DNA from 3 places in the Idiomarina sp. OXR-189 genome. Region 1 is predicted to be linked to each of the others. Evidence: predicted binding sites of a transcription regulator. Region 1 holds the regulator's gene; each other region holds the start of a gene.
What was found. The regulator LexA, encoded in region 1, represses DNA repair genes until DNA is damaged. The targets are predictions, from matches to a motif close to TACTGTATNNNNATACAGTA.
Positions count from the first base shown of each region.

Region 2: UM402_RS12710 (ImuA family protein) is a predicted target of LexA. The motif match lies at 964-983, and genes of this name have one in related genera.
Region 3: UM402_RS08015 (YebG family protein) is a predicted target of LexA. The motif match lies at 3,213-3,232, and genes of this name have one in related genera.

Region 1 is NZ_CP139706.1:302,424-306,861, forward strand. It holds gene coxB (cytochrome c oxidase subunit II) at 1-697, opposite strand, end outside; gene UM402_RS01435 (hypothetical protein) at 997-1,428, opposite strand; gene lexA (transcriptional repressor LexA) at 1,425-2,042, opposite strand; gene plsB (glycerol-3-phosphate 1-O-acyltransferase PlsB) at 2,175-4,438, shown strand, end outside.
Region 2 is NZ_CP139706.1:2,595,580-2,600,017, forward strand. It holds gene UM402_RS12705 (Y-family DNA polymerase) at 1-349, opposite strand, end outside; gene UM402_RS12710 (ImuA family protein) at 349-951, opposite strand; gene UM402_RS12715 (acyltransferase) at 1,075-1,986, shown strand; gene UM402_RS12720 (mechanosensitive ion channel family protein) at 1,998-3,233, shown strand; gene UM402_RS12725 (thiol:disulfide interchange protein DsbA/DsbL) at 3,244-3,861, opposite strand; gene UM402_RS00005 (serine/threonine protein kinase) at 3,900-4,438, opposite strand, start outside.
Region 3 is NZ_CP139706.1:1,622,997-1,627,434, reverse strand. It holds gene UM402_RS08040 (branched-chain amino acid aminotransferase) at 1-58, opposite strand, end outside; gene arfB (alternative ribosome rescue aminoacyl-tRNA hydrolase ArfB) at 144-554, shown strand; gene UM402_RS08030 (hypothetical protein) at 726-1,145, opposite strand; gene UM402_RS08025 (flavin reductase family protein) at 1,296-1,952, shown strand; gene UM402_RS08020 (MFS transporter) at 1,942-3,126, opposite strand; gene UM402_RS08015 (YebG family protein) at 3,261-3,572, shown strand; gene UM402_RS08010 (M14 family metallocarboxypeptidase) at 3,644-4,438, shown strand, end outside.

The sequences.
Region 1 (4,438 bases):
CCACAGGCATGAATCCGTGATCCTGACCGCAAAGCTCGGCGCACTGACCACGGTAAATACCAGGCTCGTCTACTTTGGTCCAGGTTTCGTTGATGAAGCCGGGGTTAGCGTCTTTCTTAACCGCGAAGTCAGGAACCCACCAACTGTGAATAACGTCGTCGGAAGTTACCAGGAAGCGGACTTTTTGACCCGTTGGAATAACCAGCGGGCGATCGACTTCGAGTAAGTAGTTTTCGCTTTTGTCGAATTTATTGTCTATTTGTTCTTGTTGAGTCGCCAAACGACTGAAGAACTCAACGTCATTCTCGAAGTATTTGTAGTGCCATTTCCATTGCGAACCCGTAACCTGAATAGTGACATCAGCGTCTGATGTATCTTCCATAGCAATTAGAGTTGTTGTTGCCGGAATGGCCATACCCACAAGAATTAACAGTGGAATAATGGTCCAGGCAATTTCAACTTTTACGTTCTCGTGGAAATTCGCTGGTTTGGGGTTTTTCGATTTGCGATGGCGAATCATCGAAATGAACATTAAACCGAACACGACCACACCAATGGCACAACAGATGTAAAATATCGTCATGTGCAGGTCGTAAACTCGGTTACTGACTTCAGTAACACCCTTGGTTAGGTTGAGTTGGTTTTCTGCGCTAGCAGGTAAGCTCAACATAGCCAATAGTGCCCACAGAGGCTTCATTTTCACGTGACTTCTCCTCTTATTCTTCAATGAGACCGAAAGGCCAATTCCGATCAAAATTCGAAGAACAAAGAGGTAAGCAGAAAAAGGAACAGCTTCTCCCCAGAAATCACTTTCTCTACAGACTCTTTGTTATAATTATCGTTGTTATAATATTTTTATAGTCGGGTAGTACATTTATTAACTAATTTACAAAGAAAGATCCAGATCAAATCAAACAAATGGTCAATAAATGAACTGATCTGTTAAAAAAAGGCTGCCGAAGCAGCCTATCAAGGAAGAAACACACTAACGAGGATTTAGTGGAGGTGGGATGTTAGTGTGTTTTTATCAAACAGGAAGTATTGAGTGTGACTTAATTTACTTGCCATTTTTGCGCGCTGCCATGTGCGGCTTGAGACAGAGTCGAGATAGGCAATAACCATACTGCTGTTTCCCGCTAATAGCGCTTGCTCCAATGCCCACTCACAACGTTCGGCAGAGTGACTGCGTAACCAACGAATTTGATGCTCCGCAACACCGGATTCAATAAGCTGGGCAATGACATTTTTGTCACCGCCGATAACAGTAACCCACTCACTTGGCTTTTGTTGTAAAGCATTCTGAACAGCTGGTGATAAGGCGTCTGTCTCGACTGCCTCTGCGCCTGTTTCTTGTTCAAACTTAATATCCGTCGGTGCAGCTTTCCACAAACCCGGGTGGTGCAATTTGTTGTTCTGTTGAATTTTCATAGTGCAGCTCCATTTCTGATAACACCAACCGCCAGACCTTCAATCGCGAATACTTGCGATGCTAGATCAACAGTGATGGTGGAGAATTCTGGATTTTCCGGATGTAACAAGACAGTGCGACCTTTGCGCTCAAACCGTTTTACCGTGACTTCGTCTTCAACCCGAGCAACAACAACCTGTCCATTTCTGGCTTGCTCAGTTTTATGCACGGCAAGTAAGTCACCGTCCAAGATACCAATGTCTCTCATGCTCATACCGTTAACTTTCAGGAGAAAGCTGGCGGCAGGCTGAAATAATGATTCGTCGACTTTGTAATGCCCTTCAACATGCTGTTCTGCAAGCAGCGGCTCACCGGCGGCGACCTGGCCAATCAGCGGCAAACCTTCGGCGACATCAAAGTCGTCGCCCACTAAGCGAATGCCGCGAGACATACCTGGCATAATTTCAATAACACCTTTACGCGCTAACGCCTTTAAATGCTCTTCGGCGGCGTTGGCAGAACGAAAGCCAAGCTTGGAAGCAATTTCCGCACGTGTCGGCGGCATACCGGTTGCGTGCAGGTTGTCTTTAATAAGCTCTAATATTTCAGACTGTCTTGGTGTTAAAGGGCGCATATTCGAACCTGTGTTTATGTACAGTTATACTGTGAGTATATACAGGTATTTTTATTTCGCAAGTCATTTCACCAACGACTTTTATTTTTTAAGTTGGTATCCTATAGCTCTGTTTAAAACAGAGGTTGATGTATGAGCAAAAAAAGCCCTTTTTACGCGGTGTTGAAGTATCCGTTACGTTGGCTAACACGGTTCGAAGATATTTGGGACGGCGATGAAACTGATCACAAAACCACGGTGCAAAAGCCGGTGGCTTACGTTATGCGTTCAACCTCCACTGCTGATCTGTCCATATTGCAGCGTGCAGCTAAGCGCCGAGGCCTGCCTGATCCTCTCGAACCGCTTGAAATTAATGGCAAAGAATACAGCCGGGTTATGTATTTGGAAGAATTTGCCAACGAAACCTCTGAAAAAGCGGTGGAAGAATTCCATCAGTTATTGAAGTTACATAAAGACAATAGCAACCTCGACTTACAGCTGATACCCGCTGGGGTGTTCTGGGGGCGCCAGGCAGGCCAGGAAGCAATTGCCGGCAAGGCAATGACAGGTGACCTCGATAACCCAGGCGCTATTCGTAAATTCTGGCTTGTGCTTTTTTCAGGTCGTCAGGTCTTGTTGCGCTTCTCGCGTAGCGTCAGTTTAGGTCAAATGGCTAATGATTACGGCGCAGACATGCGCATAGCCCATAAATTGGCGCGTGTTGCCCGTGTTCACTTTGTTCGCATGCGTCATGCAGTTGCCGGACCCAAGCTCAGTCATCGGAAAGAGCTTATGGCGCAGCTCATTAACACGCCAGCGCTCAAGAAGGCCGTTGCCGACGAGGCCAAAGGCAAAAAAATTAGTGAAGAGGAAGCTCGCAAAAAAGCACTCTCTTACATTGACGAAATTGCGGCGAATTACAGCTCGACGTTAGTGCGAGTACTTGACCGCTTTATGACCTGGATGTGGAACCGTATTTATAACGGTATTCATGTAAAAGGCGGTGAACGCATACGTCGTCTTGCTCAGCAGGGACACGAAATTATCTACGTGCCGTGTCACAGAAGTCACATGGATTACTTGCTACTGAGCTATGTTATTTATAAAGAAGGCTTGGTGCCTCCGCATATTGCAGCAGGGGTCAATCTGAACTTCTTCCCGGTTGGCGGCATTTTCCGTCGTGGTGGAGCATTCTTTATACGCCGCAGTTTCCGTGGCAATAAGCTTTATTCCGCGGTATTTCGCGAGTACTTGTGCTGGCTGTTTCAAAAAGGCTACCCGGTGGAATACTTCAGTGAAGGCGGTCGTTCCAGAACTGGGCGTTTATTGCCGCCAAAGACTGGCATGCTCGCTATGACCGTTCAGGGTATGCTGCGTGATCAACAACGTCCAGTGTCGTTGGTGCCGGTGTATCTTGGTTATGAACACATCATGGAAGTCGCCACTTACCTGAAGGAGTTAAAAGGTAAGGACAAAGAGAAAGAATCCGTTTTTCAAATTCTAAAAACAATTACCAAATTGCGTAATTTTGGTCAGGGCTTTGTAACTTTCGGCCAGCCTATCGATTTAAAGCATACGCTAGACTGTAATGCGCCCGACTGGCATAAGTCGGTAACGCGAGGGGCCGAAGAGCCGCTAAGACCGAATTGGTTAACCCCCGTGGTCAATGGTTTGGCTGAGCGTGTTATGCAGGGCATAAACGACTCTGCAGCCGCAAACAGTGTGAACCTAACGGCTCTGGCATTACTCAGCTCTGAGCATCATGCGCTGACGAAAGAAGAGCTATTAGCTCAGCTGGAAGTGTATCTGGGTGTGTTAAAAGAAGTGCCTTACAGTACCGATATTAGTGTGCCTAAAGAAACACCGGAAGAATTGTGGCAGCAGGCGCTGCGCACCGATAAGTTTAAAGTTGAGTCAGATACTATGGGCGAAGTTATCTCGCTCGAACGTATGTCGGCTATTGCGATGACATACTACCGCAACAACATACTGCACATGATGGTTGTGCCGGGCATTATTGCCTCAATCATTATGGCGAAAAAGCGCGTGTCGGTAGATGAAATTGTCGAGCGCACTCAAGCAATTTACCCCATGCTAAAAGCTGAACTTTACCTGAGTCACACCGCCGAGGATATTCCGCTGTGGGTAGAGGCGCTGTGTGAGGAGCTGGCACGTCAGCAATTAATTACCCGCGAAGGTAGCGACTGTGTCATTGCGAAGCGTGAAAGTGCGCAGTGGTATCGTTTGCGCTTGCTAGCCAACAGTGCCAGTGAAACTCTGCAGCGCTACTGTATTGTGTTAGAGCTTCTGCAGCAGGCACAGCCGATAATGCGGGCGGAGCTTGAGAAACAGTCTATTACTCTGGCCGAGCGTTTGAGTTCTATCCACGGAATTGACGCGCCGGAGTTTTATGACAA
Region 2 (4,438 bases), 310 kb from region 1:
ACCCACCGTACAACTTTTCGAGGCTATCGAGCTCTACGTATATGCCCTGCGGCGGCTCTAATACCAATTTGGCCGCCCACTGGTAAAAATGGTCAGCTACGCCACAAAGAAGCCTTTCTTCTTTTGTCACACTGTACTCTTTTAGCTTTAAGTCTTCGCAGAGAGCTATAGCCATAACACTGGCAATGCCCTGACTAACTCCCGCCTGCTGAGCGACTTGATTACTTTGCTCAATAAGTGACTGTCCGTTTTGAACCTGATAAAGCGCGACTGCCTGTTTCTCGAACTCGGGCTGTGCTTTTAACAGGGTGTCTAACAGCAACTGCGGAAAGTGACAATATAACCACATTAGCTCAGCTCTATATTCTCAACAGGCCATCCGGACTTGCGCTTTAAAATATCCAAAGCTAATCCATTTTCCGTTAAACGTATTTTTAACCGGTTACTATAAGGTCGAGCCTCCGGGTGATCGCTAAAACCGCTAATAACGATGCCCATTTGCCCGGACTCCGCCGCTTTATACCAGCGCCGGACTTTCGGAGATGTCGTTTCTTTTTGCGGAAGCCAGGCAAACGCCATAGTGTTTTTGGTCTGTAATATCTGCTCAAGAGCCCAGCAGGCATCACTTGCTTTGGCCTCAACCACAACATGCATAGCATCGGCTAAGTCATGATAATGCAGACTGGCGGCAGACAACTGCGCAGGCGGGTTTACCCAAAACACTGCAAGCCCCTGTTCAATAGCTTGTTGCGCAAGCGGCAATAACAACCGCTGCTCTGAAAAAGGCGTCTCTAACTGCCATTCATGCAACCCGGGAGTTTGCCAACCACCACCTAACAGCTCATCAAGCTTGGAAAAGCCTGTTTTTATGTAATGGTCAGCTTGAGGCGCTTTTGTCTGGCCCTGCCAAACAACCCCCTTTTCTATCAGTCGCTGTAGATTTGGCTGCATACTGCCCTCCAATACTGTATATTTGTACAGTATCATTATTTTTTACCCTTTCGCAACAGACATAAAGCACGGCTTAAGTTATTATTTCTGTAACTATTTACTTTTAGGAAGGCACCAGGAAATATGCTGACATCGTTACTTATTCCCTTCAGAGTCATCGCTCACTTACTGTGGGGAGTTATCACAACCGCTATTATCGGCGTTTTGATTATTGGTGTCGGTGTTTTCAAAATCCTTCTGCCTTTTCCTGCAACTCAACGCTTGTGTTCAGCCGCCGCTAACGGACTATTCCGCGTCTGGGCTTATTGCATGTCAATGATGTTCCAGCTGACTCAACGCATGGAATGGCATATAAAAGGTGACTTAGATCTCCACGAAAACGGCTGGTATATGGTCATGGCGAATCATCGCAGCTGGGTGGATGTTCTTGTATTAATGCATTTAACCCGCCGCCATATGCCGACGCCTCGTTTTTTCCTAAAGTCTCAGCTTATGTGGATACCCGTTATCGGGTGGGGATGCTGGGTCTTAGATATGCCTTTTATGAAACGCTATTCAAAGGACTTGATACAGAAAAAGCCTCACCTAAAAGGTAAGGATATCGCCACAACCACACGGTCATGCGCTAAATTCCGACATATCCCAACAACGGTCGTTAATTTCTGTGAGGGCACTCGCTTTACGCCGGAAAAGCATAAGAAAAAGAACAGCCCGTTTAAAAATTTATTGCCTCCAAAAGCAGGTGGAACAGCTTTTTCCATGCAAATAATGGGAGAGCAATTTGAGGCCATTTTAGACGTGACTATTGTTTACCCAGGTAACGATTCGCGCCCTGTTGTTTGGCATTTACTCAGCGGACGACTCAAAAACGTTTACGTGGATATCAAAACACTGCCAGTTACGGCGGACTTAATTGGCGACTACGCTAATGATCCGAAGTTCAAAGAGCACTTTCAAAACTGGCTTAATCAGCGTTGGCACGAGAAAGATCAAACCATTGATGATATCCGTAAGACCATCACGGAAACCCGATAAGGAGCGTTGCCATGGACTTTAAGTTTGTAAGGCAGTGGCTGAAAAGTATGGGCATCGAAAACAATTTGCAGGAGCTCAGCTTAGTCATCGGTGTGACTATTATATTAGTCGCAAGCTATATCACTTACGTCATTGCCCATTGGGTATTCGACCATGCGATTGAACGTGCACTGCGCCGAGCGCCGGAACGGTGGTATCGGGCATTAGTAGACAGTGGTTTTTTCAAACGCTGCGCCAACTTAGCACCGGTTGTTATTATTAATAGCTTTATTCCGGTGTTGTTCACCAACGACTTCGAAAGCTGGCAGTCACCTCTGCAAACCGCCGTCGGTATTTACCTTACCTGGGTTATTACTAGCATCCTGACATCTATTGCAAGCTTTGTGTCCATCGCCTACGACTACACACCCAAAACCCGGGACGTACCGATAACCGGCGTTATTCAGGTTGTAAAATTGGTCTTGGTATTAATGGCCATCATTATCACCGTCGCTATTATCATGAATAAGTCACCCATGTACTTACTCAGCGGCTTCGGTGCCATGACCGCCATACTCATGGTGGTGTTCAAAGACACACTGATGGGCTTTGTCGCTGGCGTTCAGCTTGCCACTAACCGTATGGTCGCAATAGGCGACTGGATAGAGCTGCCTGATCACAATGTTGATGGCACCATACAAGAAGTAGGGCTTATTACGCTTAAAGTCGAAAACTGGGATAAAACCATTGTGTACCTGCCAACCTATGTGCTGATTAATCAGTCCTTCAAGAACTGGCAAGGCATGATAGAAACAGGCGGGCGCCGCATGAAACGTTCCCTGATGATTGATCTGGATAGCTCAAAACTACTGTCTGACGATGAGCTGGAGAAGATAGTTGATACGTATTTTGGGAAGTCGGTGGATGAATGGCTTAAAGAAAACGATTTAGAAAAGCCGGTCAGTAACCTAACCGCATTTCGAATTTTTGCGGATGGTTACCTGAAGAATCACCCTAAAGTACGCGAGGACTTAACCTGCATGGCTCGTCTAATGCAGCCAACCGCAGCGGGCATTCCATTAGAAATTTATGCCTTCTCGAGCGACACAGAATGGACCAAGTACGAAGCGATTCAAAGCTCTATTATTGAGCACTTGTACAGCGTATTACCGGAATTTGGCTTACGGAATTATCAGTACCTAAATAATCAAAACGCCTTCTCCAAAAATGAAGAAGGCGCTTACTATCACTACAAGCCTGAAAACTAACAGCCGGAGGTTACTTCTCTAGTAAGTAACCTGCCAGGTCCGTAAAGTCACCGGCAAAATCGTCGCTGTCGCGGAACCCCTGCGGCAGCATTTTGTATTTACCGTTGACGATAAAGGTTGGCGTTGCATTAACACCCAAATTAGTCGCTCGGCGATCCATTCTCGCGGCTGCGGTTCTTACCGTGAAGCTTTTCATTGCCTTATCAAACTCTTCGCCAGAAACACCGTTGACAATAAATACGTTACGAATGTCTTGTTTGCTGGTCAGCATATTATTCTTGTTAAAGTTGTAATCAAAAATAGCGGCTGACAATTCGTCGCTTTTACCCAGCTTTTCCGCTACCACAAACGCCTGAGTCATTTCCTCGCCGACATTACCGCGCGGGCTGATAAAAGACACGTGGGCTTTTTGAAACGCATTTGGATATTCTGACTTCATCTCTTTAGCAATAGGTTCAAAGCGGTAGCAATGCACACAGTAAAACGAGAAGAATTCTGTAATTTCAGGCTTGCTGGTCGCTTCGTCTGCAATCACTTCGTAGTGCACGCCTTCCTCAAAGTCCTGAGCCTGAGCAACACCAACCACTAACAATAAAGAGCCAATAATACTGACTAACCAATTTTTCATTACGTCTTCCTGTTATCTATTAAAACTATCCGTTAAAATTATCCGTTAAAACCAAGGTTCAGCGGCGCATCATCAAGCCCCGCTAATTGTTCTTTGAGCGCGAGAATTTGCTGCTCCCAATAACGGCTCTCCGCAAACCACGGAAATGCCCGCTGAAATGCACTGTCTTGCCAACGTCGCGACAACCATGCCATATATTGAATGATTCTGAAACTGCGCAAAGGTTCAATTAAAACCACTTGTTCGGTGTCAAAATCGCAAAAATCTTCATAGCCACAGACTAACGCATCGAGTTGCAGCGTCTGCTCTTCCTTAGGTCCGCTCAGCATCATCCAGAGATCCTGCACCGCTGGGCCAGAGCGACAATCATCAAAGTCGACAAAAGTCAGTTTGTCATCGTACTGAAGAATATTGCCGATATGACAGTCACCATGCAAGCGCTGAAACTCAAATTGATTCAGTGGCGTACTTTTTAGGCGCTCTGCTAACGGGTCCAAAATGGCGAAAAAAGCGTTTTTTAACTCTGCGGGCAGCAACTCAGACTGTTTCAACTCAACCACTGACTGCGCAACGAAGC
Region 3 (4,438 bases), 1.3 Mb from region 1:
AGTTCTCATACGTTGCTAACGCCATTTGTGGCATAAATACAGAGCCAAAAGCTGCCATAAGTTAATCCTGCTCGAGTAAAAAGTTGCGCAGTAATATACCATATTTTTTAACAATCGGATGACACTGACTGAACAGGTTCCTTATGATTCAAATTTCTCAGCGCGTTCAAATTGCAGAAAATGAAATAGAATGGCAGTTTATCCGTTCCAGTGGGGCGGGTGGTCAGAACGTCAATAAGGTGGCCACGGCCGCTCAACTTATTTTTGATATTCAGGCTTCGTCACTACCGGATTTTTATAAACAACGACTGCTTAAAAAGCATGATCACCGTATTACTCAAAGTGGCAAAGTGATTATTAAAAGTCAGGAAACACGTAGCCAGGCAAGGAACAGAGAACTAGCATTAGAGCAACTGACAGAGCTTATTCGAAGCGTTTCGAAAACACAGAAAAAACGTATTCCGACCAAACCAAGCCGGGCAGCAAAAGAGAAGCGCTTGAATAAGAAGAAGCAGCACGGCCAGAAAAAGGTGCTTCGCAAAAAAGAGTTTTAGCTTCCCATATTTCTGGTTTCACTTGAGCAGGTTATCCGTGTGCACTCCAGTATTAGCTCTTTTAACTCGCATTGGCTACAGTAGTCACAGCAACGAATATCACTGGCGACAAGTCGCTTTTCTAAGAGTAAACGCTTTAATTGCTCTTTACTCAGGGATAGTTGCAAACGTTCAGGTTTGTTCCTGCGCATGGTTCAATTCCTCCAGTTGTTGAACGTAGTGACCCACACAACGAGAATGTTGGCATCCCGTAACAAGTAATTGGCAGCAGTAGCGGCACAAGTCTTTAACTTGTCTGGAGTTCGAGGTTGTTCGCCATTTCTCAAGCTGCCGACTCGCATCTTCTTGTTTTTCTTGAGCAAGGAATTGGTTATTGAGTCGAATATAAACAGCGATTAGCAAAACTGATGCCGTCGTGTAGGTTTGTATTGCATTCGCAGTTAATGCTGCTTCTTCTGCTGCACATCGAGCATTGTCAATAGTCTCAGATAGTATTGAGGCTGCGCTGCAGTAGCTTTTTTGCTGTAAATACTGGGTAGCTTCTTGCAGATGTTTCTGACTGCTAAAGTAAGCTGTGTAGGCATTATTCATTTTTGTCTCTTTCCCTATTGATCGTTATTGAAAACAAGTTAACGCAAATGATAACTGTTCGCAATAGGGTTTTTTGTAAATGTTCTTTTAAACGATCAAAAGCGACTGTTTGTGCGTAACACAGACTATAAGTAAATTTCTGAGGTCATTATGAAACACTATAAACAGAGCGACTTAGCCCAAATGAAAGATAGAGAGCGGGCTCGTTTCGTGAACTGCTTGTCTGGCTTTAAGAGCGCCAATGTCATAGGTACTCGTGATCGTCATCAGCAGGATAACCTGGCAATTGTGAGCTCTGTTGTTCACCTTGGTAGTAATCCGCCTTTTCTCGGTTTTATTATGCGCCCGCAATCAGTTACCAGGCACACCTGGGAGAATATCGAGGAAAGTGGTGTGTATACCATTAACCACGTCGGCGAGAGCTTTTTTAAAAGGGCGCATAAAACCTCTGCCCGTTACCCGAGAGAGCAGTCCGAGTTTGATGCTTGTGACCTAACACCTGAGTTTATGGATGGTTTTCACGCGCCCTATGTGGCTGAGAGCTCTTTGCGTATTGGTATGCAATTGGTTGAAATTATTCCGATACAACACAACGACACGGCGCTTATTGTTGGCGAAGTGCGTTGGGTCGATGTACAAGAGGATGTAGTTCAAAGTGATGGTTATATCGACATTGAAGGTCTGGGTACTATGACTATTTCCGGACTAGATGGTTATCACTTGACCTCTCGCGCAGCGCGTTTGTCGTACGCAAAGCCCGACGAAGAGTTGCGCGAATTGCACATCAACGGCGAGACTAAAGGCTAATAATATCGGGCGCTTTACGGCTGTGTTCTTTAGTGATCCAGAATAGCAATAAGCCTGCGAGGGACAAACCGCAGCCGACCCAACCGGTACCTTGCCAGCTCAGTGGTGAAACAATAGCTAAACCACCGAGCCAGGCGCCTAAGGCGTTGGCCGCGTTAAATGCGGAGTGATTCAGCGATGCTGCTAAGGTTTGTGCTTCTCCCGCTACATCCATAAGGCGGACCTGAAGCGCGGGAACCAAAGCCGCTGCACTGCCAAGTAGCAGGACCATTGGCATAACGCTCCAAATGCTTTCTAGCGTAAAGGGGAAAATACCTAGTATAACTGCTGACCAAATAAGTGAGCCACCAATCGTTAACTTAAGGCTTCGGTCCGCTGCCCAACCGCCGACTAAACTTCCTGCTAACGAGCCGATACCGTAGATAAGCAATGCAATAGGTATCCAGTGGGGAGCCAGTCCGGTAGCGTTAATCAAGGTGGGGGCTATGTAGCTTAAAACCGCAAACATGCCGCCAAAACCGATAGCGCCAATAGCCAGCGTTAGCCAAACCTGTGGGTTCTGTAAGGCTCTCATTTCGCCTCGAGCAGAGGTTTTTTGTTCGTTTGGATGTTGTGGAACCACAAGTGCAATCATAACCAGTGCAACTAAACCTAATGCACCAACAGTGTGGTAGACCGTACGCCAGTCGATGAGCTGCCCGAGCCATGTGGCTAGAGGGTTACCAACCAAAATGGCGATGGTAAGGCCCATCATAACCATAGTGACAGCCATACCGCGTTGGTTCCGGCGTACCATATCGGCAGCGACCAAACAGGCTATGCCAAAATAAGCCCCATGCGGCAGACCAGTTAGAAATCGTAAAATTTGCAGCAAAAAGTAATTATCGGCCGATGCGCTGGCAAAATTACCAATAGCGAAAACGAACAACAGTATGAGTAGCATAGGCTTACGAGGAAAGCGCGCAAAGAGGATAGTAATAAGTGGCGCACCGACAACAACACCTAAAGCGTAAAGACTGATTAAGTGCCCGGTTGTACGCGTGTCAGTATTAAAATCGGTAGCGACGTCAGGCAGCAAACCCATAATCACGAACTCACCGATACCAATAGCAAAACTGCCAATGGCCATGGCAAATATAGCCAGTCGAACTTGTGCTTTGGAGAACTGAGTCATGGGGCTGGCTGTATTCCTGTACTTATCGTCTTTGTTAAGAGTGCGCAGTTTAGCGAATGTGGCAGCTATTGCAATTACTTGCTTTATACTGTACAAATAACCAGTATCTGTAAACCTCAGCAAAGGACACAACCATGGCTGTAGTAACCCAATACGTAGTGATTCGCGATGGAGCCGAAAAAATGACATTTACCTCGAAAGCCGAAGCTGATGCACACGATAAAATGTTGGATATGGCAGAGGCGCTAACGCCCTTAATTGAAAGCAGCGAGCTTTTTACTGACGACAAGCAGCTTGAAGATATGGCGATGTTTTTAGCGAAAGAACGAGAAAATGTTTTAATAGCTCTGGGCGCCAAGAAACCGAAAAAGCCGAAAGCAGAAAAAACACTGGCAGAGAAAGTAGATAATAAAGCGGGTAATAAAGAGGCGACCAAGGCAGCATAGCTTTGGTGCATGAGAAGACTTTGGTAGTATAGCTATCTCTCTTTAAAAGACGTAATGAATAGGATCAGGCTATGACGCAAGAAACGATTTACCACATTGGTACTCCGGGTAAACCATGGGGTGTGGAAGAAAAAGCGCAATGGTTAGCGGAGCAAACTCAAAAGCGTTCATACTTTGATGATGTTGTTAGCAAAGTAGAGACATTTAAAGACGACTTTGACGTTGAACAATATGGCGAATTGGCTTACGAAAGCGCGACTTACCCGTTATTCGCGGTGAAAACTAAGAGTTGGGACAGTAATAAACCGACGGTATTAGTCACTGGTGGTGTACACGGCTACGAAACAAGTGGTGTTCACGGTGCGTTGCGGTTTATTGAAACCAAGGCGAAAGACTACAGTGAACAGTTCAACGTGGTTGTTGCGCCATGCTTAAGTCCATGGGGTTATGAAACCATTAACCGCTGGAGTCCGGCAGCTATTGATCCTAACCGTTCGTTTGTTGCTGAATCACCGGCTGGCGAGTGCGCTCATATTATGAAGTACGTCGCGGATTTAGGCGTAGATATTCTGGCGCACATTGACTTGCATGAAACCACAGATACTGACAACAGTGAGTTTCGTCCGGCAAAAGCCGCAATGGATGGTACCGTGAATACTAATTGGAATATCCCTGACGGCTTCTATTTGGTCGGTAATGCCGAAAAGCCTTACCCGGAATTCCAAAAGGCCGTACTGGACTCTGTTGAGAAAGTCACACACATAGCGGACGCTGACGATGAAAATAAACTGATTGGCGAAGACATTGCGCAGCGAGGTGTTATTTTACTGCCAACGTCTAAGCTGGGACTTTGCATTAGCTTCAGT